Linked DNA regions of Casimicrobium huifangae. The protein of the gene in region 2 interacts with the protein of the main gene of each other region in a pairwise test. Links are inferred from orthologs where the notes say so. Each region holds a gene or a part of one and is shown on either strand. Other genes may lie near its edges.

Region 1 (7,142 bases), 450 kb from region 2 along the record:
CCACCATCGAAACGCTGCCGCGCTGCTTCAGGATATTGACGCGGAAATTGCCGAACTCCGGCTCGATATGCGAGAGGTTCATTTCCCAGTCGCGCTCGAAGCGGGCAATTTCCTCCTCATTCATCACCTCGTACGCGATCTTCTTTGCCGTCGCCGCATCAATGATCTGCGTACTGACAGGCAACGTATCGTTGTTGATCTTCAGGTGAATCGGCGCCCCGGCGGAGATGAACAAGTCAGAGGCTTCGCGCTCCGACATCAATTGCAGCAATCGGGTGAGGTACATGCTGGTGAGGACCTGAGCGCCCGTCGGCGCGAGTGACAATACTGCGAGAATACCGGTTTAACCCATGGCTCTCAAGCGAACGTATTTATGCTGGCGGTAATTGGTGGCAGTGGACTGGCAGGACTGGGACGCATGAATGTCGTCCGCCGCCAGATTGTGCGCACGCCCTATGGCGATCCCTCGGGGCCGCTGGTGGTCGGCGAGATCGGCGGTGCGCCAGTACTTTTTTTGCCGCGACACGGGCCCGGTCACGTTCTGGCGCCGCATCGCGTCAATTACCGCGCCAACATCTGGGCTCTGCGTGAATCCGGCGCGACCGATATCGTGGCCGTCGCAGCCGTCGGAGGCATGGCGCAGAACGTTGGCCCCGGGGTCATTGCGGTACCCGAGCAGATCATTGATTACACCTATGGTCGCGAGCACACCTATTGCGATGGCAGCGACCGCAAGGTGACTCACGTTGACTTCACCCGCCCCTACAGCGATGAACTGCGAGACCAGGTGCTGGCCGCTGCCGGCGCGTCGGCAGTCGCGGTGGTGGCAAGTGGCGTCTACGCAGCCACACAAGGCCCGCGACTGGAAACCGCTGCCGAGATCGCGCGCATGCAGCGCGATGGCGCGACGCTGGTCGGCATGACTGGCATGCCTGAAGCCGCCCTGGCGCGCGAGCTTTCGCTTCGTTACGCCCATCTGTGCGCGGTGTCCAACTGGGCTGCCGGGTGTGGTGACAGTATGCGCGCCATTTCGCACGCAAACATCGACGCTACGCTTGACCTCGCGATCGGTCGCGTGCAGCAAATCATTGAGCAGCTTGCGGTGGCGTATCACGGCCGCAGCTCGGGCTGAGCGAAGAAGCCGATGGCAGTGCGGGAAATTTTGCGGATGGGCGACCCGCGTTTGCTGCGTGTCGCCCTGGCGGTGCCGGAAGCCATGTTCGGCAGCCCGGACTTGCTGGCGTTGATTGACGATTTGCTCGACACCATGCGTGCAGCGAGCGGCGCCGGTATCGCTGCACCCCAGATCGGTGTTGATCTGCGCGTAGTGATTTTTGGTGGTACCGGTCCGAATCCGCGTTACCCGGAGGCGCCGGAAATCCCGTTCACGGTGCTGTGCAACCCGATTCTGGAGCCATTGAGCGACGAACGGACAACCGGCTGGGAAGGCTGCCTGTCGGTACCCGGCCTGCGTGGCGAGGTGCCGCGCTTCAACCGCTTGCGTTACAGCGGTCGCGACGCATCAGGTGCATTGATTGACCGTACGGTGGATGGCTTTCACGCGCGGGTCGTGCAGCACGAATGCGACCATCTCGATGGCGTGCTTTATCCTCGACGCGTCGAAGACCTGACGCGCTTCGGGTTCACTGACGTGCTGTTTCCGGCGCTGGTCGCATAGCGGTTACCACTGGGCGCCAGTCAGGAAATTGCTTCAGCCAGTTCGGTTTCGAGTTCGATCCGCGTCGATTCCTCGGCCAGCCTACCGCCAGAGACAACAAATACGTCCTCGGCACGCGCGCCCAGCGTATTGATGCGTGCCGTCTGAATCGAAATGCCGCGCGAGGAAAGCACTGCTGCGATGCGAGCGAGCAGGCCGGTGCGGTCGGCGGCGACGATTTCCAGCACGAAGCGCTGCGCCTGTTCGTCAGGCGTGATCTCGATCACCGGCGTGATGGGGAAATGCCGCTGCTGGCGCGTCGGTTTGCCCAGTGGCGGTGCGCTGAGCGGGGCCTCGGTTTCCAGCGTTTCCAGCAGCGCATGTTCGAGAAGCTGGGTAATGTCGCGATAGGCAACGTCCGCCGAGCCAGGGTTAACCACGGTGAATGTGTCCAGTGCGTAGCCGGTGCGGGAGGTATGAACCCGCGCGTCGAGCACTGAAAAGTTCAACCGGGCGAAAACGTTCATGATCCGCGCAAACAGCCCTGCACGGTCGCGCAGGTAGACCATGATCTGCAGGCCTTCACCCGAGGGCATCAGGCGGGTTCTGACAACCGGTTTCTCAGTCTCCTGCCTGAAGAATAAGTTGCGGGCATGCCACGCGATCTCGTCGGCGCTATGCCGCTGCAGATAGACCGAATCGAGGCTACGCCAAAAGGTTTCTGCCCGTGTGACGTCAACCGCGTAGAGCGCCAGCAGACGACGTGCCTCGATCAGCCGGTCCGCCAGAACATCAAATACCGACGTATCGCCCGAGGCGTTGAGCAGCGTTCGTGCCGAGCGGAACAGTTGCTCCAGCAGTCGCGCCTTCCAGTTGTTCCAGACCTTCGGACTGGTGCCGCGCACATCAGCAACCGTCAGCAGGTAGAGCGCCAGCAGGCGCTTTTCGGTACCGACCAGGGCTGCGAATTCGTTGACTACGGCGGGGTCAGCGATGTCGCGCTTCTGGGCGAACGCCGACATGGTCAGATGATGTTCGACCAGCCAGGCGACCAGTTCAACCTGGTCTTCGGCCAGTCCGAGCTGCGTACAGTAGTCGCGCGCATCGGCCATGCCCAATTCGGAGTGGTCCCCACCACGTCCCTTGGCGATGTCGTGGAAGATGCAAGCGAGATAAAGTAGTTCGCGCTCGGGGAATTCCTGCATCAACTGGCTGCACAGCGGGTACTCGTGCGAGTGCGCAGGATCGGCGAAGCGCCGCATGTTGCGCAGCACCATCAGGATGTGCTGGTCTACCGTGTAGACGTGAAACAGATCGTGCTGCATCTGCCCCACAATGCGTTGCCACGGTGGCACCAGCTTGCCGAGCACGCCGAGCTCGTTCATTGCCTTCAGTGCATGGTAGACACCATGGCCGCCGCGCAGGAAATTCACGCACAGCGAACGGCACTCGTCATTGTCGAAGGCGTTCTCGGGCAGACGCGTGGAAGCGCGCACAATTGCCCGCCGCAGTTCGGGCGTGAAACTGGTGTAGGCGCGATCCTGATAGAGCAGGCGAAACGCCTGCAGGGTCTCCAGCGCAGTGAGATTGGCCCCGCGATTTACGAGATCGAGCTTGCCGTCGCAGGCGGCGAATCGGCTTCCCGGCAGCGGGGTCGTCGGCGCACTGCGGTTGCTGGTCAGCGCGTCAATGAGGATATCGTTGAACAGCCGGAGCTGACGGGCCGCCTGGTAGTAGCGCTTCATCAGCATTTCGCTGGCGCGCAACCCCCCCGCCGGCTCGATGCCGAGCGTTTGTGCCAGCGTGTTCTGCAGTTCGAATACCAGGCGGTCCTCGCGCCGTTTCGCCAGCAGATGCAGCCGAGCCCGCAGGAACTTTGTCTGGCAATAGGCAGTGCTCAGCGCATCACACTCGGGACGGTTGAGGAAACCCTGTGATACCAGGGATTCAAGGGATGTGGCGCCGGTGATGGCACGGGACAGCCACAACACCATCTGCACGTCGCGCAAACCGCCGGGGCTCTCCTTGATATTGGGTTCAAGGTTATAGGCTGTGTCCTCGAATCGCGCATAGCGCTGCTGTTGTTCGAAGCGTTTGGCCTTGACAAAGTGGTCGACATCGAACGCCTGCTGCCAGCGCTGGTCCAGCGCCAGCGGATTGCCGGGCGCACCGACAATGGCACGACGCTCAAGCAGCGAGGTGGCGACGGTGACATCGGCTTCGGCTTCTGCGATGCATTCGTCGACGCTGCGCACGCTGTGGCCAATTTCAAAGCCAAGGTCCCAGGCCTCGCTCAGAAAGCCCTCGATGCCGGCCAGCGCACGGACGTCGGCGCCATCGTGCAACAGCAGAATGTCAACGTCGGAGTGCGGGAACAACTCAAAGCGGGCGTAGCCGCCCACTGCGAGCAGCGTGATTGGCGCCTCGTTCAGCCCGTGCTTGTGCCATTGCTGGATGAGCACGTCATCTACGGCGAGTGCGTGGGCTCGCAGGGCAAAGTCGACCTGATCTGCTGACTCGAGTGCGTCAAAAATCAGGCTGCGATGCGCCTGATAGGTGCGGCGCAGGTCGGCGAGCGTCGCGGTCAAGGTGATGCTGCGTTCAGGCGAGCGGCGGGGGAGGCGGGCTACCGGCGGACAAGGTTGTCACCTCAAAGCCGGTATCCGTAACGAGTATGGTGTGCTCCCATTGTGCTGACAGGCTGTGATCGGCGGTGACCGCTGTCCAGCCATCGGCCAACGTGCGGATGCCCGGCCGGCCAGCATTGATCATAGGCTCGATGGTGAACATCATGCCCGGCAGCAGGCGCATGCCGGTGCCCGGTTTGCCGTAGTGCAGGACTTGCGGTTCTTCGTGATATTTCCTGCCAATGCCATGACCGCAGAACTCGCGCACTACCGAGTACCCCATCGGTTCGACGAAGCTCTGGATGGCGTGGCCGATATCGCCCAGCGTGGCGCCGGGCTTGACCACGCGAATGCCGCGCCACATGGCCTCGTAGGTTGCCTCAGTCAGGCGCTTGCCGGCGATTGACGGCTTGCCGACGTAGTACATGCGGCTGGTGTCACCGAAATAGCCATCAACGATCATCGCGACGTCGATGTTGATGATGTCGCCATCTTTCAGCTTCTTGTCGCCTGGAATACCGTGGCAGACGACGTGATTGACTGATGTGCAGATCGACTTCGGAAATGGCGTATGGCCCGGGGGCGTGTAGTTGACGTTGGCCGCGATGCCCTTTTGCACATCGAGCATGAAGCGATGGCAAAGAGCATCGAGCTCATCGGTCGTTACGCCAGGTTTGACGAAAGGGCCGATGTAGTCGAGGATTTCAGCCGTCATGCGTCCGGCGCGCCGCATGCCTTCAATATCGGCCGGAGTTTTGATCGAGACAGACATCAGTCGCCGCGCAGCAGATCGTTGATGCTCGTCTTCGAGCGCGTTTGCGCATCCACCTGCTTGACGATCACAGCGCAGTACAGGTTGTACTTGCCGTCAGCGGAGGGCAAGCTGCCCGAAACCACGACCGAGCCCGCCGGCACGCGGCCATAGCTGATTTCGCCAGTGGCACGGTTGTAAATCTTGGTGCTCTTGCCAATGTAGACGCCCATGCCGAGCACTGAGTTTTCCTCGACGATGCAGCCTTCGACCACTTCCGAGCGGGCGCCGATGAAGCAGTTGTCCTCGATGATGGTTGGATTGGCCTGGATCGGCTCCAGTACGCCACCGATGCCAACGCCCCCGGAGAGGTGCACGTTTTTGCCGATCTGCGCACACGAACCCACGGTCGCCCAGGTATCGACCATGGTGCCTTCGTCGACGTAGGCCCCGATGTTGACGTAGGAGGGCATCAGCACCACGTTCCTGGCGAGATAGCTGCCGCGGCGAGCGACGGCCGGCGGCACCACGCGCACGCCAGTCGCCGCAACCTGTTCCGCGCTCATGTGCGCAAACTTGGTCTGTACCTTGTCGTAGAACGCCAGATCACCTGCATGGATCATCGCGTTGTCCTTGAGACGGAATGACAGCAAGACGGCTTTCTTGAGCCACTGGTGTGTCACCCACTCGCCGTCGATCTTTTCGGCGACCCGCTTGCGGCCCTTGTTGAGGTCGGCGATCACCGCCTCAACGGCGTCGGCGACATCTTTGGGCGGATTGGCCGGGGAGAGCGACGCACGGTTTTCCCACGCGTTATCAATGATGGATTGCAAGGTATCTGACATGGTTTCTTCGTTCGGATCAGGCGGTGACTTGCTCGCTGGCGCCGGTGTGTGCAGGGGCAGCCGCAGAGCGGGACAAAAATTCTGTGAGCCGCTGCACGGCTTCGCGACATTCGTCGAATTCGGACACCAGCGCGATGCGCATATAGCCCTTGCCAGGGTTCACGCCATCGGCGCCGGAGCGTGACAGGTATGAACCAGGGATGACGGTAATCGCGGTTGCAGCAAACAGCTCGCGGGTGAAGCGCTCGTCGTCACCGTGATAGCTGGCCGGAATCGGCAGCCACCAATAGAAGGCGGCTTCGGGCATCGTCACTGGCAAGTGCTTCGCCAGGAGCGGCGTCAGCTCTCGGAATTTCTTCGCGTAGGCCGCGCGATTGGCGACAACGTGTGTCTCGTCGTTCCATGCTTCAACACTGGCTGCCACTACCGTGCCGGCCATCGCTGAGCCATTGAAGGAACGCAACTTGAGGAACGCAGCCATCAACGCCGCGTCGCCAGCGACAAACCCGGAGCGCAGGCCGGGCGCGTTGGAGCGTTTTGACAGGCTGCCCATGGCGATCAGGCGGCGGAAATCGGTGCGACCCATCTCGGCCGCCACCTGCAAGGCGCCCACTGGCGGATTGCCTTCGTCGAAATAGATTTCGCTGTAACACTCGTCGGCGAGGATGACGAAGCCGTAACGGTCGCTTTGCTCGAACAGCCAGCGCCAGCGTTCGCGATTGGTGATAGCGCCGGTCGGATTGTCAGGCGAGCAGACGATCAGCAGTTGCACATCCTGCCATACCGACTGCGGCACCGCATCCCACGCGTATTCGCCGGCGGCCGCGTCGAAATTGACGAAAAAGGGCTTTGCACCGCAGAGCAGGGCGGCGCCTTCGTACACCATGTAGAACGGATTCGGGACCAGTACCGTCGGTCGTTGGCGCGTCGGGTCGATGATGGTTTGGGTGAACGAGTAGAGTGCTTCTTTGGTCCCCAGTACCGGTAGCACTTGGGTTTCAGCATCGAGTGCCGGCAGGTGAAAGCGGCGCTTGATCCAGTCGGCGATGGTCTGGCGCAGTGCCAGCGGGCCTTTGGTCGGCGGATATTGCGCCAGTCCGGCGGTGTTTTGACCAATCGCGTCGCGGATGAACTGGGGCGTCGGATGCTTCGGTTCGCCGATGGACAGATTGATTGGCTTGAGCCCTGCGGGCGGCGACACATCGGCCAGCAGACGCGCCAGGCGCGTGAAGGTAAAGTCGTTGAGTTCGGCGAGATACGGA
Region 2 (6,958 bases):
CGCTGAGGTGCGGGCGCCTTCTGCGCCAAAGAACAGCAGGCCGAGCCCGGTCAGCACGAAGTGAACCGCGACCGAAACGATCAGGAGCGTCAGCACCGGCGCCGTCGCCACCGGCTGGAACGCCAGCCGATACACGGCTGGCCCCATCGCGGTGACTGCCAGCACCGTTGCCAGCACCTGCAGCAGAAAACCCGCCTGCATGGCATGCACGCCCCACACCAGCGCTGCAGCGACCATGCTGGGCAGCGCCGAGCCAGCCATCGCGCGCAGCATGCGCCGCACATCGCTGCGGTAGGTCAACACCTCCGCCACGGCGGCCGTCACGCCCAGCGCCAGCAGCAGCCAGACGGTGCCGGGCAGCTTGTTCTGCTCGAACGCCGCCAGTGTCAGCACCGTGAAGGCGACGAACTCACCCTGCGGCACAAAGATCACCCGCGTCACCGCGAATACCAGCACCAGTGCGAGCGCCAGCAGGCAGTAAATGGCGCCATTGGTCAGGCCATCCTGGGCAAGCAGCGCAGCAATTGAAAAGTCCATCGGTCAGCTTTCGGCAGTCGGCAACGGGGACGGATATTCTGACAAGGCCCGCGACGGTCGGCGAACCTCAAAAAAAGGGCGAACCGGTATCCCGGATCGCCCCATCCTCAGTGACGCTAGACCGACGTTACTTCGTCGCCAGCGCCCACTTGCCGTCCTTGATCATGAACATCGTGCGGCCACGGTTATCGAGGCCGTTGTGTTCGGTCGCGGACATGTTGAACACGCCGTGCACGCCGACCACTTCCTTGGTGTTCTCCAGCGCATTGCGCAGTGCGGCGCGGAACTCCTTGGTGCCAGGCTTGGCGCCAGACTTGAGCGCGACCGGAACCGCCTTGTCGAGCACGAGGTACGAGTCCCAGGCGTGGCCGCCGAAGGTCGTGCGCGGACCGAACTTGGCTTCGTACTGCGTGATGTAGTCCTTGGCGACTTTCTTGATCGGGTTGCTGTCCGGCAGTTGCTCATAAGCGAGCATCGGGCCGGCAGGCAGGAAGGCGCCGTTGCCGTCCTTGCCGACGACGCGCAGGAAGTCCGAGTTGCCGACGCCGTGCGTCTGATACAGACGGCCCTTGTAGCCGCGCGCGACCAGCTCTTTATGCGGCGTGGCAGCCGGCGTGCCGGAGCCGACGATCAGAATGGCATCAGGCTTGGCCGAGATCAGTTTGAGCGTCTGGCCAGTGGTGCTGGCATCAGTACGGTTAAAGCGCTCGATCGGATCAAGCTTGATACCGGCCGTTTCTGCCGAACGCTTCATTTCAACCAGCCAGCCCTCGCCGTAGGCGTCGTTGTAGCCAATGAAGCCCATCGTCTTGATGCCGGCCGCTTTGGCGTGAACCGCGATAGCGTCGGCCATCAGCGAGTCATGCTGCGAAACCTTGAACACCCACCTGGTCTTCGGATTGGCGATGTCGACGATGCGCGCCGAGCCGCCAAGCGAAATGTTCGGGGTTTCACCCTCAGCAACGACGTCGATCATCGCCATGGCGTTCGGCGTGGTGGTCGAACCAACGATCACGTCCACCTTGTCTTCGGTGATCAGCTTCTTGGTGTTGGTCACCGCTTTGGTAGTGTCCGATGCATCGTCGAGCACGACGTAGGTGACGTCGAGTCCGCCGATCTTCTTCGGCATCAGGTCAACCGTGTTTTTCTCAGGGATGCCCAGCGAGGCCGCCGGACCGGTCAGCGACAGCGTCAGGCCGACCTTGAGTTGTGCGTGTGCTGCCGATGCAGCGAGCGCGGCCGCTACCGCAGCGCAAAGTACCTTGACCATTCGAACCTCCTTATGAATCTCCGGGTCAATCCAGCGATTTAGTTATCAAGTATAAGCAATTTTGAGGATTTGCAACCATCGAAAACTGCAGAAAAATGCATATGACGCACTGTTACCCTCAACCCACGTCTCACGCATTTTGAACGCGTGTTTACGGGTAGCCAAGGGCGTAAACCCGTCTGCAGCAAGGCAGCCACAGACCCAAGCCCCAAGTTTAGCGGCCTGCAAAAGAAAAACCGACCAAGTGGTCGGTTTTTCTTTTTGGACGACAGTCAGACTGTCGCACGGGTGCGGCATCGCCGCGCCCGAAGCCCCTATTTCTTGAGGCTGTCGCGGATCTCGCGCAGCAGCAGCACGTCTTCGGGTGTCGGCGCCGGCGCGGCCGGGGCAGCTGGTTCTTCCTTCTTCATCTTGTTCATGGCCTTGACCATCAGGAAGATGATCCAGGCCAGGATAATGAAGTTGATCAGCACGGTAATGAAGTTGCCGTACGCAAAGGTGGCGATGCCAGCTTTCTTGAGATCAGCCAGCGCGGTCAGCTTGTTCGGGTTGTCGCCGAGCACGATCAGCATGCTGGAGAAATCGAGGCCGCCGAAGATTTTGCCGACGATCGGCATGATCAGATCACCTACAGCCGAATCGACGATCTTGCCAAAGGCGCCGCCAATGATGACGCCCACGGCCAGATCCATCACATTGCCTTTCAGGGCAAAGGTTTTGAACTCTTCCATCATCGACATGCCAGTTTCTCCTCAGTGTGATTGGCTCGTTGCCCGCTAGATAGCGGAATCCCCGGTTTCTCCCGTGCGGATGCGGACCACCTGCTCCACTGCCGACACGAAAATCTTGCCATCGCCGATCTTGCCGGTGCGCGCAGCCTTGATGATGGCCTCGACCACCCGCTCCACGTCCTGGTCACCCACGATCAGCTCAACCTTGGTCTTGGGCAGAAAGTCCACCACGTATTCCGCACCGCGGTACAGCTCGGTGTGGCCGCGTTGACGCCCGAAGCCCTTGACCTCAGTAACCGTCAGGCCGGTAATGCCTGCCTCGGCCAGGCCCTCACGCACCTCGTCGAGCTTGAACGGTTTGATGATTGCTTCAATCTTTTTCATGCACGCTCCTCTATCGTGACCCGCCAGTTGCGACACGAAATCGCCGCAACACACTGCCCGCAGTATGCCAGACGGGTGCCGGGCGACAGAAGCGCCGAAGAGTATGCGTCAAGCAGTCGTTGTCGGGCGCATAGCCTTTGAAGAAAAGACAAATCCTAACGACAGCTAAGGCGATCAGGCCTTGATGGCGTCCGGCAGCACCGCCGTCACCTCTATTTCCACCTTGGCTCGCGCCTCGACCAGACGAGAGACCTCGACGCAGCTCATGGCCGGAAAATTGCGGCCCATGACCTCGCGGTACACCGCGCCCAGTTCCTTGAGCCGGGCAACGTATTCGTCACGATCAATGATGTACCAGGTCATGCGCACCATGTGCTCGGCTCCTGCGCCGCCGGCTTGGAGGACGGCGAGGATGTTGCGCAGCGCCTGCGCGGTCTGCGCGATGAAATCGTCGGTTTCGAACTGCTGCTGGCCATTCCAGCCAATCTGGCCGCCAACAAAAATCATCGTGCCACGCGCGGCGATGCCGTTGGCGTACCCCTTCGGCGGCAGCCAGTCGGGCGGTTGCAGGAATTTCATGATTGTTTTGCCTCCTGTGCCGTTGCGGATGCCGATGCGATCAACGCGTTGCGTTCCATTTCGCGCAGGCGATGGCGCTGCAGTTTGCCCGTCTCGGTGCGCGGCAGCGATGTCACAAATTCGATCTGGCGCGGGTATTTGTAAGGGGCGAGATTGGCCTTGACGAAGTCCTGCAGCGCTACCCGCGTGGCATCGCTGGCAGCAGCAACATCCTTTAGCACCACATAGGCCTTGACCAGCATGCCGCGCTCTTCATCGGCCTTGCCGATGACTGCGCATTCAGCCACCGCCTCGTGCAGCGCAAGGCAATTCTCCACCTCGGGGCCAGCCACGTTGTAGCCCGCGGTGATGATCATGTCGTCGTCGCGGGCCTGATAGTAGAAGTAGCCGTCGGCGTCCATCATGAACGAGTCGCCGGGGTAGTTCCAGCCGTTGACGACGTATTTCTTCTGCCGGGGCTCATCGAGGTACTTACAACCGGTCGGGCCAATCACGGCGAGCTTGCCCACGGCTCCAGGCGGCAGCGGTTGCCCCGATTCGTCGACCACCTGCGCACGATAGCCGGGAACGACCTTGCCAATTGCACCACGGCGCACGTCCTCGGGCTGGCTGGAGATGAAGATGTGGAACATCTCGGTGGCGCCGATGCCGTCGAGCATCTCGATCCCGCTCGCCTGCTTCCAGAGTTGCCGTGTGGCATCGGGCAGTGCCTCGCCTGCACTGACGCAGATACGCAGCGTGGGCAGTCTGGTTCGTTCCGCGAACACAGCCATGCGCCGGTAGAAAGTCGGCGCCGTATAGCAGATGGTGGCGCCCACGTTGCGAATGGTCTCCACCATCGACTCCGGCGTGTAGGCGCCGTCGGCGAAGTACACACTGGCGCCTGCCCACATCGGAAACACCAGCAAGCCGCCGAGGCCGAAGGTGAACGCCAGCGGCGGCGAGCCGACAACGATGTCGCCCGGTGTAGCACGGAGCACGTGTCGTGGCCAGGCCTCGCAGGCAGCCAGCAGGTCGCGGTGGGTGTGCAGCGCCGCCTTGGGCGTGCCCGTGGTGCCGCTGGTGAAGGCCATCAGCGCGACATCATCGCCATCGGTCTCGGCGGCCGGGCAGTCAGTGCTTTTGCCAGTAGCCCGAGCGTTCAGGTCATCAAAGCTCAGGATGGTCTTCAACATCGGGCAGTCGCGTTGCGCCGCGGTCAACTCATCCATTAGCGGTCGCGCACAAAGCGCGAAGCCGATCTCGCCTTTCTGGATCACCGCTGTCAACTCACGAGCGCGCAACAGCGGCATGGTCGCTACGGCGATGAGCCCGGCCTTCACTGTGGCCAGCCAGCCAATCGCCATATCAATGCTGTTGCCGCCGCGCAGCAGCACGCGGTTTCCTGTGACCAGACCGAAATCTTCGATCAGCACTCGTGCCGTCTGGTTGACGCGGTCAAGCACCTGCGCGTAAGTCAGCACGCCGCGCGCGTCGCGCAGCAGCACTCGCTCGCCGTCGCCGCCCGCGACATGCCGATCAAGCAGTTCCACCACGGCGTTGAGCTTGCCGGGAAATTGCAGCTCGGGCAGTTCGTAGAGCATCTGCGGCAGGTCGGCGACTGCCGGCATGCGGTCGTGAACGAAGCGGTCCATCTGCGTCGTCATCAACAGTTCTCCTTTTGCCCCAATTGCCCTATTGCCCGACCGCACTGAGCGTCGACAACACATGCTTGCCGATGATCAACTGCTGCACCTCGGTGGCGCCTTCATAGATGCGCAGCGAGCGAATGTCTCGATACAGCGATTCAACTTTGCTGCCCACCATGACGCCCAGGCCACCGTGCATTTGCAGCGCGGCATCGATCACCCGTTGCGCGTTCTCGGTGGCTGTCATCTTGGCCATCGCGGGCTCGGCGGTGACGCGCGCGTTGCTGCCACGCCGCACCGCGTCGTCGCGCAGCCAGGCAGCGCGATAAGTCAGCAAGGCACCGGCATCTACATCAGCGGCCATCTGACCGAGCTTCGCCTGGGTCAACTGAAAATCCGCCAGCGTGTGGCCGAACATGCGCCGCTGCTGTGCGTGCTGCGTCGCCTCCACCAGCGCACGGCGGGCAAAGCCCAGCGCAGCGCCCGCAACCGACGCGCGGAAGATGTCGAGCGTCTGCATCGCCAGCTTGAAGCCGCCGTTGAGCGGCCCCAGCAGTGCGGTATCGGGCACGACGCAATCGCGCAACATGACCGTTGCGAGTGGATGTGGTGCCATCACCGGAATGTGCCGACTATCGTCAAGGCCCGCAGCGCTGGCATCAACAATGAACGCGCTGATGCCGCGCGTCCCGGCGTCCGGCTCGGTCTTGGCAAACACACAGTAAAAGTCCGCGATGCCACCGTTACTGATCCAGGTCTTCTCGCCATTGAGCACCCAGCCATCAGCTGTCTTCACGGCGGTGGTCGCGAGCGCGCCGACATCCGAGCCGGCGCCTGGCTCCGAAAGTGCGAAGGCGGCGATTTTCCGGCCTTGGGCGACCGCACCGAGATAGCCCTGTTTCTGGGCGTCCGTTCCGGCCAGCGTGATTGCGCCGCTGCCGAGGCCCTGCATCGCGAAGGCAAAGTCCGCAAGCGGCGAATAAAAGGCGAGCGTTTCGCGCAGCACCACTAGCGCGCGCGAATCAAGCGCCGCCAGTGCACCACCGTACGCCGACGGCACGCACCAGCGCAGGAAGCCGGCGTCGCCGAGCGCCTTCACCCACGTCCGACAAGCCGCCCGGTCATCGCTCTCGTCGATTCGTGGTGCGGTGGCTGATGCCCAGGCAGCGACGTCCACACCGAGCTGGCGATGGACATCATAGAAGAATGGCAGTAACAAATGAGACTGGTCTGGACGCATCGTGCACCCTCTCCCTAACCCTCTCCCACATGGGGCGAGCGAACAAAAAAGTCAGTTCCCCTCAAACACCGGCTTCTGCTTCGCCGCAAAGGCGTGATAAGCGCGATGAAAGTCCTGCGTCTGCATGCAGATGGCTTGTGCCTGCGCCTCGGCTTCAATCGCCTGCTCGATGGTCATCGACCATTCCTGATTGAGCATGGTCTTGGTCATGCCGTGGGCAAAGGTCGGGCCGCTGACCAGCGACTCCGCCAGCGACTGTGCGGCGCCAGTCAGCGCATCTGAGGTATGCAAAGCATTGAAGAAGCCCCAAGCCATCCCCTCGTCTGCCGTCATGGCGCGGCCGGTGAACAACAGCTCCGAGGCCCGCCCCTGCCCGATCATGCGCGGCAGCAGCGCGCACGCCCCCATATCGGCGCCCGCAAGTCCGACGCGAGTGAACAGGAAGGCTGTCTTGGCACTCGGCGTGCCCAAACGAAAATCGCTGGCCAGCGCGACCATGGCACCGGCCCCGGCGCAGATGCCGTCGATCGCTGCGATCACCGGCTGCGGGCACTGGCGAATCGCTCGCACCAGATCACCGGTCATGCGT
Region 3 (6,812 bases), 1.4 Mb from region 2 along the record:
CTGGAGCAAGTGCACCAGCAGCGAGTCAGGGTGGAACCGATGCGGTACTGCCCACTCCAAAATAGGCAGGGAAACCTGCCTTTTTTATTGTTGTTTCCGCAAAATTTGCGCTAAGTGTCTGTTTTGACTAAACTTTCCGCCATGTTCTCCGTTAAAAGTTCCGCCGTCGCGAGACTTGTAGCCATCAGCCTGGCACTAGCTGCTGGTCTGGCGCAGGCGGAAATCTACAAATACGTGGACCCGGTCACCGGCACGGTGGAGTACACCAACCAGCCCAAAAAGGGTGCGGTGCGCATGAGCACCGGCGATACGCTTTCCGAAATTCCAACCGGCAACAAACCCAACCGGGGTGGGGCCGTCAAGGTTTCGACCTCGGCCAATGCGAGTGCCGGGACTGCGGCGGCAGCGGTTGATTCCAGCACGCAAAAGACGCGCGACGGTACGCGACGACAGGTCCTTGCTGACGAACTGGCGTCGGAAGAAAAACTGCTGAACGAAGCGCGGGTGTCCTACAACAACGGCAAACCCTTGCCACTGGCCGATGAAGGCCTCGGTTCGCCGAAGTACATCGATCGCGTCAAGCAGATCGAACAGACCATGCGCCATCATGAGCGCAACGTCGCCTCGCTGAAGCAGGAATTGTCGAACCTCAAGCTGTAGCAGCGCGGCTGCACTGCTTCGACAGGCTGGCCCCCTTCTTGCTAAAACGGGGCCATGACGGATACGGCCGGACTCGATCTCATCTCCACTGCGGTGCTGCTGCTCAAGCGCGACCACAGGATCGTCTACGCCAACCCCGCTGCTGAAAACCTGTTTGCGCAATCGCGCCGGCAACTGGTTGGTGCCCGCATTGGTGACGTCCTCCGCGACGCTGACCGCCTGGCGCCCGCCCTCGAACTCGCGCTCACCCATCGCGCCAGCTACACCGAGCAGGAACTTGAACTGCACCTCGCCAGCAAGGCCGCCGGCTCGAATGGCGCCTCGCGCCTGCTGGTCAACTGCACTGCCAGCTTCCTCGACAGCGTGGCGCCCGACGAGCCGCAACTGATCGTCGAGTTCCGCCACATCGACCAGCAGCTGAAAATCGCGCGCGAGGCCAAGATCGCCGAGCAAAATCAGGCCAACCGCGAGCTGGTGCGCAATTTGGCCCACGAAATCAAGAACCCGCTCGGCGGCATTCGTGGCGCTGCGCAGTTGCTCGAAGGCGAGTTGAATGAACCGCAACTGGTGGAGTACACCCAGGTCATCATCGCCGAGGCTGATCGCCTGCAGAATCTGGTCAACCGCCTGCTGACGCCGCACAAGCTGCCGCGTTACGTGCGCACCGACATCCACGTACTGCTTGACCGCGTACTGCAACTGCTGAAGAACGAATTCGGCAGCACGCACGTGATCGAGCCGGATTTCGACGTCAGCCTCCCCGAAGTTGAGTGTGACGCCGAGCAGATCACGCAGGTGCTGCTCAACATCGCCCGCAACGCGTGCCAGTCCACAGCCACTGTCAAGGCACCGCACGTCACCCTGCGTTCGCGTGTCGCCCGCCAGGTGGTGCTGGCCAAGCGACGTTACCGCATGGCGCTGGAAGTCTCGGTTATCGACAACGGCACCGGCATTCCGCTCGACATCCGCGATCGCATTTTTTATCCGCTGTTCACCACGCGCACCGACGGCACCGGCTCCGGTCTCGGCCTGTCGATTGCGCAAACCTTTGTCGCCCAACACTATGGCGCCATCGAGGTGGACAGCGAACCGGGACACACCGAGTTCCGGGTCATCCTGCCCTTCGACCACCCGTCGGAAGCAGACAAGTAGCAGAGAGAGCAAGACATGAAAAACGTGTGGATCGTTGACGACGATCGTTCCATCCGCTGGGTGCTGGAAAAAGCGCTGTCGCGTGAGGGGTTGCCGTGGCGCAGCTTCGAGAACGCGATTGATGTGCAGAACGCGCTGGAGAACGAGACACCCGCCGTGCTGGTCAGCGACGTGCGCATGCCTGGCGAATCCGGTCTCTCGCTGCTGAAGAAGATCAAGGCCGCGCATCCCCAGGTGCCGGTGATCGTGATGACGGCGTTCTCCGATCTCGATACGGCTGTACAGGCGTTTCAGGGCGGTGCCTTCGAGTATCTGCCGAAGCCCTTCGACGTTGAGCAGGCGCTGGACCTGATTCGCCGCGCGGCCGCCGTCACCGAGACGGCACCGAGCAGCGAGGAACGTACAGCGGGCGAGCGTGAAATGCTCGGCAAGGCCGCCGCGATGCAGGATGTCTTCCGCGCCATTGGCCGGCTGTCGCAGTCGCACGTGACCGTGCTGATCACCGGCGAGTCCGGCACCGGCAAGGAGCTGGTTGCCCGCGCGCTGCACGAGCACAGTCCGCGCAAAGGCAAGCCCTTCATCGCCATCAACACTGCAGCGATCCCGAAGGATCTGCTCGAAAGCGAACTCTTCGGGCACGAGCGCGGCTCGTTCACCGGCGCTGCGGCCACGCGGCAGGGCCGCTTCCAGCAGGCCGAGGGCGGCACCCTGTTCCTCGACGAGATCGGCGACATGCCGGCCGACCTGCAGGTGCGTCTGCTGCGCGTGCTGCAGGACGGCGAGTACTACCGCGTTGGTGGCCAGGCGCCGATGAAGTCAAACGTACGCATCATCGCGGCCACCCACCAGAACCTTGACGAGCGCGTGCGGCAAGGCATGTTCCGCGAAGACCTGTTGCATCGCCTCAACGTCGTGCGACTGCGTCTGCCGCCGCTGCGTGAGCGGCGCGAGGATGTGCCGCTGCTGATGAAGCACTTCCTGTCGAAGAGCGCGCAGACGCTGGGCGGCGAGGCAAAGGTGTTGACCGCAGCCGCGATGCAGGTGCTGCAGAACTTCAGCTTCCCCGGCAACGTGCGCCAGCTCGAAAACATCTGCCACTGGATCACGGTGATGGCACCTGGCAGCCAGGTGGATGTCGCCGATCTGCCGCCCGAAGTGCGCGGTGCGGCTGCCGGCAGCACGACAGCGGAAGCGGTCGCCGCCCCCGCCACTGCGGTGCCGCAGGATCGACCGGCGACCGTTCCCGCTGTCATGACAGAAGCCACCGGCGTGACGCCGGGCGCAACCGTTGCGTTCAATGGCAACCATCACGCGTCGGGCTCACCCGCCGTCAGTGGCGACTGGCAACAGGCGCTGGCTGCGGCGCTGGCTGCCGCCATTCAGCACGGCGAACAGGCACCCGGCGAACGCCTCACCCGCGAGTTCGAGACCACCATGATCCGCTCCGCGTTGACGCAGACCAAAGGGCGCCGCATCGAGGCCAGCGAGTGGCTCGGCTGGGGTCGAAACACGCTGACCCGCAAGATTCACGAGTATGGGTTGGATGACGATGTTTGAGTCACCCGCGACGCGTCTGGGCGGCGGCTTCCCCCACGGCCGTCCGTCCCTGGGCTGACGCGCAACCGCACCGGCCGACAACGCTAGGCGAACCGCAGCCGGAGCGTCGCGGGCTGCATCGATGGAAACCGGACGCTCGCCAAGGTTTTCCGACGCCGGTCTGCTATGCTTGCTTGGCAAAATTTTGTCAATATCAATATCAACGTAAGGGGGCATATGAACAAGATTGCACGCGTAGTCCTTTGCGCATCCGTGGCCGCCATGGCTTTTCCAGCTGCCGCCATCTTCCAGAACGGCGGCTTCGAGAGCGGCAATTTCTCCGGCTGGACCACCGGGTCGGGCGTCAACAACGGGCTCACCGGGTCACAGCCGTTTACGGGCAGCAGCCTCAACATCGGCGCTGGCGGCGCTTTTCGTGGCGCCGTGGTGACTGCGGGTCCTGATCTCAAGGGGGCGCCGCTGGCGCTGCCGTACGCCGGCACCGCCACCGCGCGCGTCAACAACACCGCGACCGGCGGCATTGCCAATTTCATCAGCCAGGCCGACACCATCACGAACGCTGACCGCGACAGCAGCGACAACAAATTGCACGTCCGGTTCTCGTATGCCGTGGTGCTCAACGATGGCGGGCACGCCCCCAACGGTCAGCCGTTCTTCTACCTGCGCGTGCGAAACGTGACGAAGAACACCACGCTGTACGAGGATTTCTCGTTCGCTGCACAAACGGGTACGCAGTTTCAACCGGTGCCGAGCCAAAGCGGATGGAGTTATCTGCCGTGGAAAGCGGCTGACGTGATCGTGCCCGATGCCGATCTGGGCGATTCGATCGAGGTTTACCTGTTGGCTTCGGATTGCGAGCCCTCCGCACACGCGGGCTACGCTTATCTCGATGGCTTCGGTTCTTCCGTCGTCACACCAGGCGCAACGGCGGCAACGCCTGTTCCCACGACGAACGAATACACCCTCGGCGCATTGGGCTTGCTGCTGCTGGGCGGTGCATGGTGGTCGCGCCGTCGCGCCTGACCGGCCGCAACCGTCTCCGTGCCTATGATCACCGCCGCGCAGGCGGTGATTTTTTTCGGCCTCCGCAAATCGACACCCGCCCGCCGACGCAGCCATGCCGATGATCACACGCACTGGAATCCTCGTCGCACTCGGCGCTATCGCCCTCAGCGCCGCGCTCGCACCCAGCGCGCTTCGCGCATGGCAGCAACATCGCGAAGTGCAGCGGCTGGAGGCGGCGCGCGCCGCGCTGGCCAACGAAACAGCAGCGCAAAAAGCCGCACTGGCCGAACGGCGCGATGCGGTACTGGCCGAGCTTCGCGCGCTGCAGGGCGCGGGCAAGCACGACGAGGTCATGCGCCTCGCGTCGCGCTATCGTCTGGCGGACGACGCCGACATTCAGTCGATCTTCCGGCTGTCGGCGGCCGCCGTGTCACAACGACAAACGCTGGAGCGCATGCGCGCCCTGGCGGCGACGCAATGCTCCGCCGACGCCGCGATCGCCGCCGTCCAGGCGCTCGATGCCGCGCCGGCGCCAGCCCCCTCGGCTACGGCCGCAACCTGGTCGGCCACGGCGCTGCCGCTGCGCGATTCGCTGGGGGCCATTCGCGCGCAGATTCGACGCGCCCTCGAAACGCCACGCCACGAAGGCGAAGGCGAACACGCGCCCCACGGCGAACACGCGCCGCGCCTGCACCCGTTCGTCATCCAGTCACTGTTGAACGAGCAAGAGACCGGCGTCGTGCCAGCGTGCGTCTGGCGCGTAGCGCGTCAAGCCAACGCCACCGCACCGACGCCAACCAATGCCTGGACAATCTGGCTGGCACCGTCCGCGAACGAGCGCACGCTCGACTTCGGCGTGCTCGCGGCACCCAAGCCCCCCTGACGCGCAGCCCAGCGCAAACGCACTGGCGAAAGCGCCGCACTCCCAGTACGACGGTCAGTCACGAAACCACCACACCCCCGCCTTCTCGGTCACGCAGCCACGGCCTCGATGTCGCGGTAGTAGCGTTCGATGGCGGCGAGGTCGGTCGTGGCCTCGCCGCAGTGCATGAGAGAGGTATCAACGACGATGCGCCGACGCGCAAAGTCGAAGGTGCCGAGCGCGACACAGTATAGAAGCTCAACCGCATGTGCACTGCATGGCTGCGCGTGCCCTCGGGTGCCAGCGCAAAGCGCATGCGCGGCCCGGTGGCAAAGCGCGCTGCCATCTGGCCGACGAAGCCGGTGGACGCCTCGCGGTTGACCGGGAAGTCCCAGTTGCTGGTGTGCGGATAGACGATGATGACGCACTTGTCCGGCATCGGCACCGCGATCTCCAGGCGCCAGCCGCGCTGCCGTAACCAACAGGCGGTCAGGCGCGCCACTTGTGGCGGTGCGCGATTGACGTCACGACTTACTGGAAGGGTAGACACCAACATCACCCCGACCACATAGCTGTTCGGCGCCGAATTTTCGCTTGCTCACCGAGCCGTCGGGTGCTGCGACACGCATCACCGCCATCGCATGCGGGAACTCCGCTGCCCAGCGCAGCATATTGCCCGAATGCGATTGGAGTGCAACGCTAGCGGGCGCGGCTGCCTCCGCCAGCGTCGAGCACGCCAGCAACGCTGCCACCACTGCCAGTGCGACAGATGTTCTTTTCATGTTGATCTCCTCCGGTATGGATGGGTATAGCACGACAACCAATGACAATCAGTGTGGTGATTAGGTCGCCCGTCGAATAGTGCTTTGCCGAAGTTTTTGGGCCGCATGATCGGTCGCCCCACGAACAGATGGCTATCTGCCGCGACATTGACGTGGCCCCCAATTCGCGCTGTTTCATCAGACTTTCGAGCCGGATATTGATCGTGCCGACTACATGCAGTCGAGGCGAAATTCAAGTGTGTACAGCACAATACGGGAATGATTTCCGTCTTGGTTCCCGTCCACCGCCTCCCTCTCGCATGGTTTAACCAGTGCCTCGCATCGATTGAGTACGATCTTGCCCTGCTCGAGAATGCGCATCCAGACCAACCGCCGGCGGAGATAGTTATCGTCAATGACGGCAGCGATCAGACGGACCTTCTCAACTACCTCGAAGGGCGATCAAAGCAGCCGCGCTACCGTGTCGTGCACTCAGCGTCCAATGTAGGCATCCCGGCGGCGCTCAACCTTGGCATTGAGGCTTGCCGCCACGAATTGATTGCCCGCGTCGATTCGGACGACATCACGCTGCCGGGCCGCTTCCTTGCGCAGTGGGAACTGATGCAGACGACGCCGTCGATTGATGTGCTCGGCACGGCGTTGAACTACTACATGCAACAACCAGGCGGTGCCTGGGCCGCAGGACAGCTGGTGCGACACCCGGACGTGATCACGCGCGAGATTGGGCTGCGCAGCCGCTGGTTCATGAACCACGGTACGGTGATGTATCGCAAGTCCGTGCTGACCGCGGTCGG

The links.
Region 1: the proteins of FKL89_RS09335 (region 2) and FKL89_RS11290 interact in binary tests that used the Escherichia coli proteins (3 or more experiments, as listed by UniProt). The link is inferred for Casimicrobium huifangae from one-to-one orthologs.
Region 3: the proteins of FKL89_RS09335 (region 2) and glnL interact in binary tests that used the Escherichia coli proteins (3 or more experiments, as listed by UniProt). The link is inferred for Casimicrobium huifangae from one-to-one orthologs.

What each region holds. Positions count from the first base shown.
Region 1 is NZ_CP041352.1:2,485,410-2,492,551, reverse strand. What follows is about bases 1,473-4,565. They hold FKL89_RS11290 ([protein-PII] uridylyltransferase), read right to left. Parts: upstream 4,246-4,565; coding sequence 1,699-4,245; downstream 1,473-1,698. Other genes in these bases: map (type I methionyl aminopeptidase), read right to left, coding at 4,259-4,565; FKL89_RS11295 (peptide deformylase), read left to right, coding at 1,473-1,678. Outside these bases: FKL89_RS11305 (PilT/PilU family type 4a pilus ATPase), read right to left, coding at 1-286; FKL89_RS11300 (S-methyl-5'-thioinosine phosphorylase), read left to right, coding at 374-1,132; more of FKL89_RS11295, read left to right, coding at 1,145-1,472; more of map, read right to left, coding at 4,566-5,056; dapD (2,3,4,5-tetrahydropyridine-2,6-dicarboxylate N-succinyltransferase), read right to left, coding at 5,056-5,880; dapC (succinyldiaminopimelate transaminase), read right to left, coding at 5,897-7,142.
Region 2 is NZ_CP041352.1:2,034,459-2,041,416, reverse strand. What follows is about bases 1,254-4,162. They hold FKL89_RS09335 (P-II family nitrogen regulator), read right to left. Parts: upstream 2,923-4,162; coding sequence 2,584-2,922; downstream 1,254-2,583. Other genes in these bases: FKL89_RS09325 (AMP-binding protein), read right to left, coding at 3,498-4,162; FKL89_RS09330 (RidA family protein), read right to left, coding at 3,097-3,501; mscL (large conductance mechanosensitive channel protein MscL), read right to left, coding at 2,122-2,547; FKL89_RS09345 (ABC transporter substrate-binding protein), read right to left, coding at 1,254-1,807. In the rest of the region: FKL89_RS09350 (branched-chain amino acid ABC transporter permease), read right to left, coding at 1-537; more of FKL89_RS09345, read right to left, coding at 665-1,253; more of FKL89_RS09325, read right to left, coding at 4,163-5,147; FKL89_RS09320 (acyl-CoA dehydrogenase family protein), read right to left, coding at 5,176-6,369; FKL89_RS09315 (enoyl-CoA hydratase family protein), read right to left, coding at 6,421-6,958. UniProt on the Escherichia coli protein: P-II indirectly controls the transcription of the glutamine synthetase gene (glnA). P-II prevents NR-II-catalyzed conversion of NR-I to NR-I-phosphate, the transcriptional activator of GlnA. When P-II is uridylylated to P-II-UMP, these events are reversed.
Region 3 is NZ_CP041352.1:3,427,109-3,433,920, forward strand. Bases 1-2,763 are described here. They hold glnL (nitrogen regulation protein NR(II)), read left to right. Parts: upstream 1-714; coding sequence 715-1,812; downstream 1,813-2,763. Other genes in these bases: FKL89_RS15440 (DUF4124 domain-containing protein), read left to right, coding at 142-660; ntrC (nitrogen regulation protein NR(I)), read left to right, coding at 1,828-2,763. Also shown: more of ntrC, read left to right, coding at 2,764-3,369; FKL89_RS15455 (IPTL-CTERM sorting domain-containing protein), read left to right, coding at 3,586-4,392; FKL89_RS15460 (hypothetical protein), read left to right, coding at 4,493-5,257; FKL89_RS15465 (lysophospholipid acyltransferase family protein), read right to left, coding at 5,316-5,786; FKL89_RS15470 (hypothetical protein), read right to left, coding at 5,761-6,018; FKL89_RS15475 (glycosyltransferase), read left to right, coding at 6,277-6,812.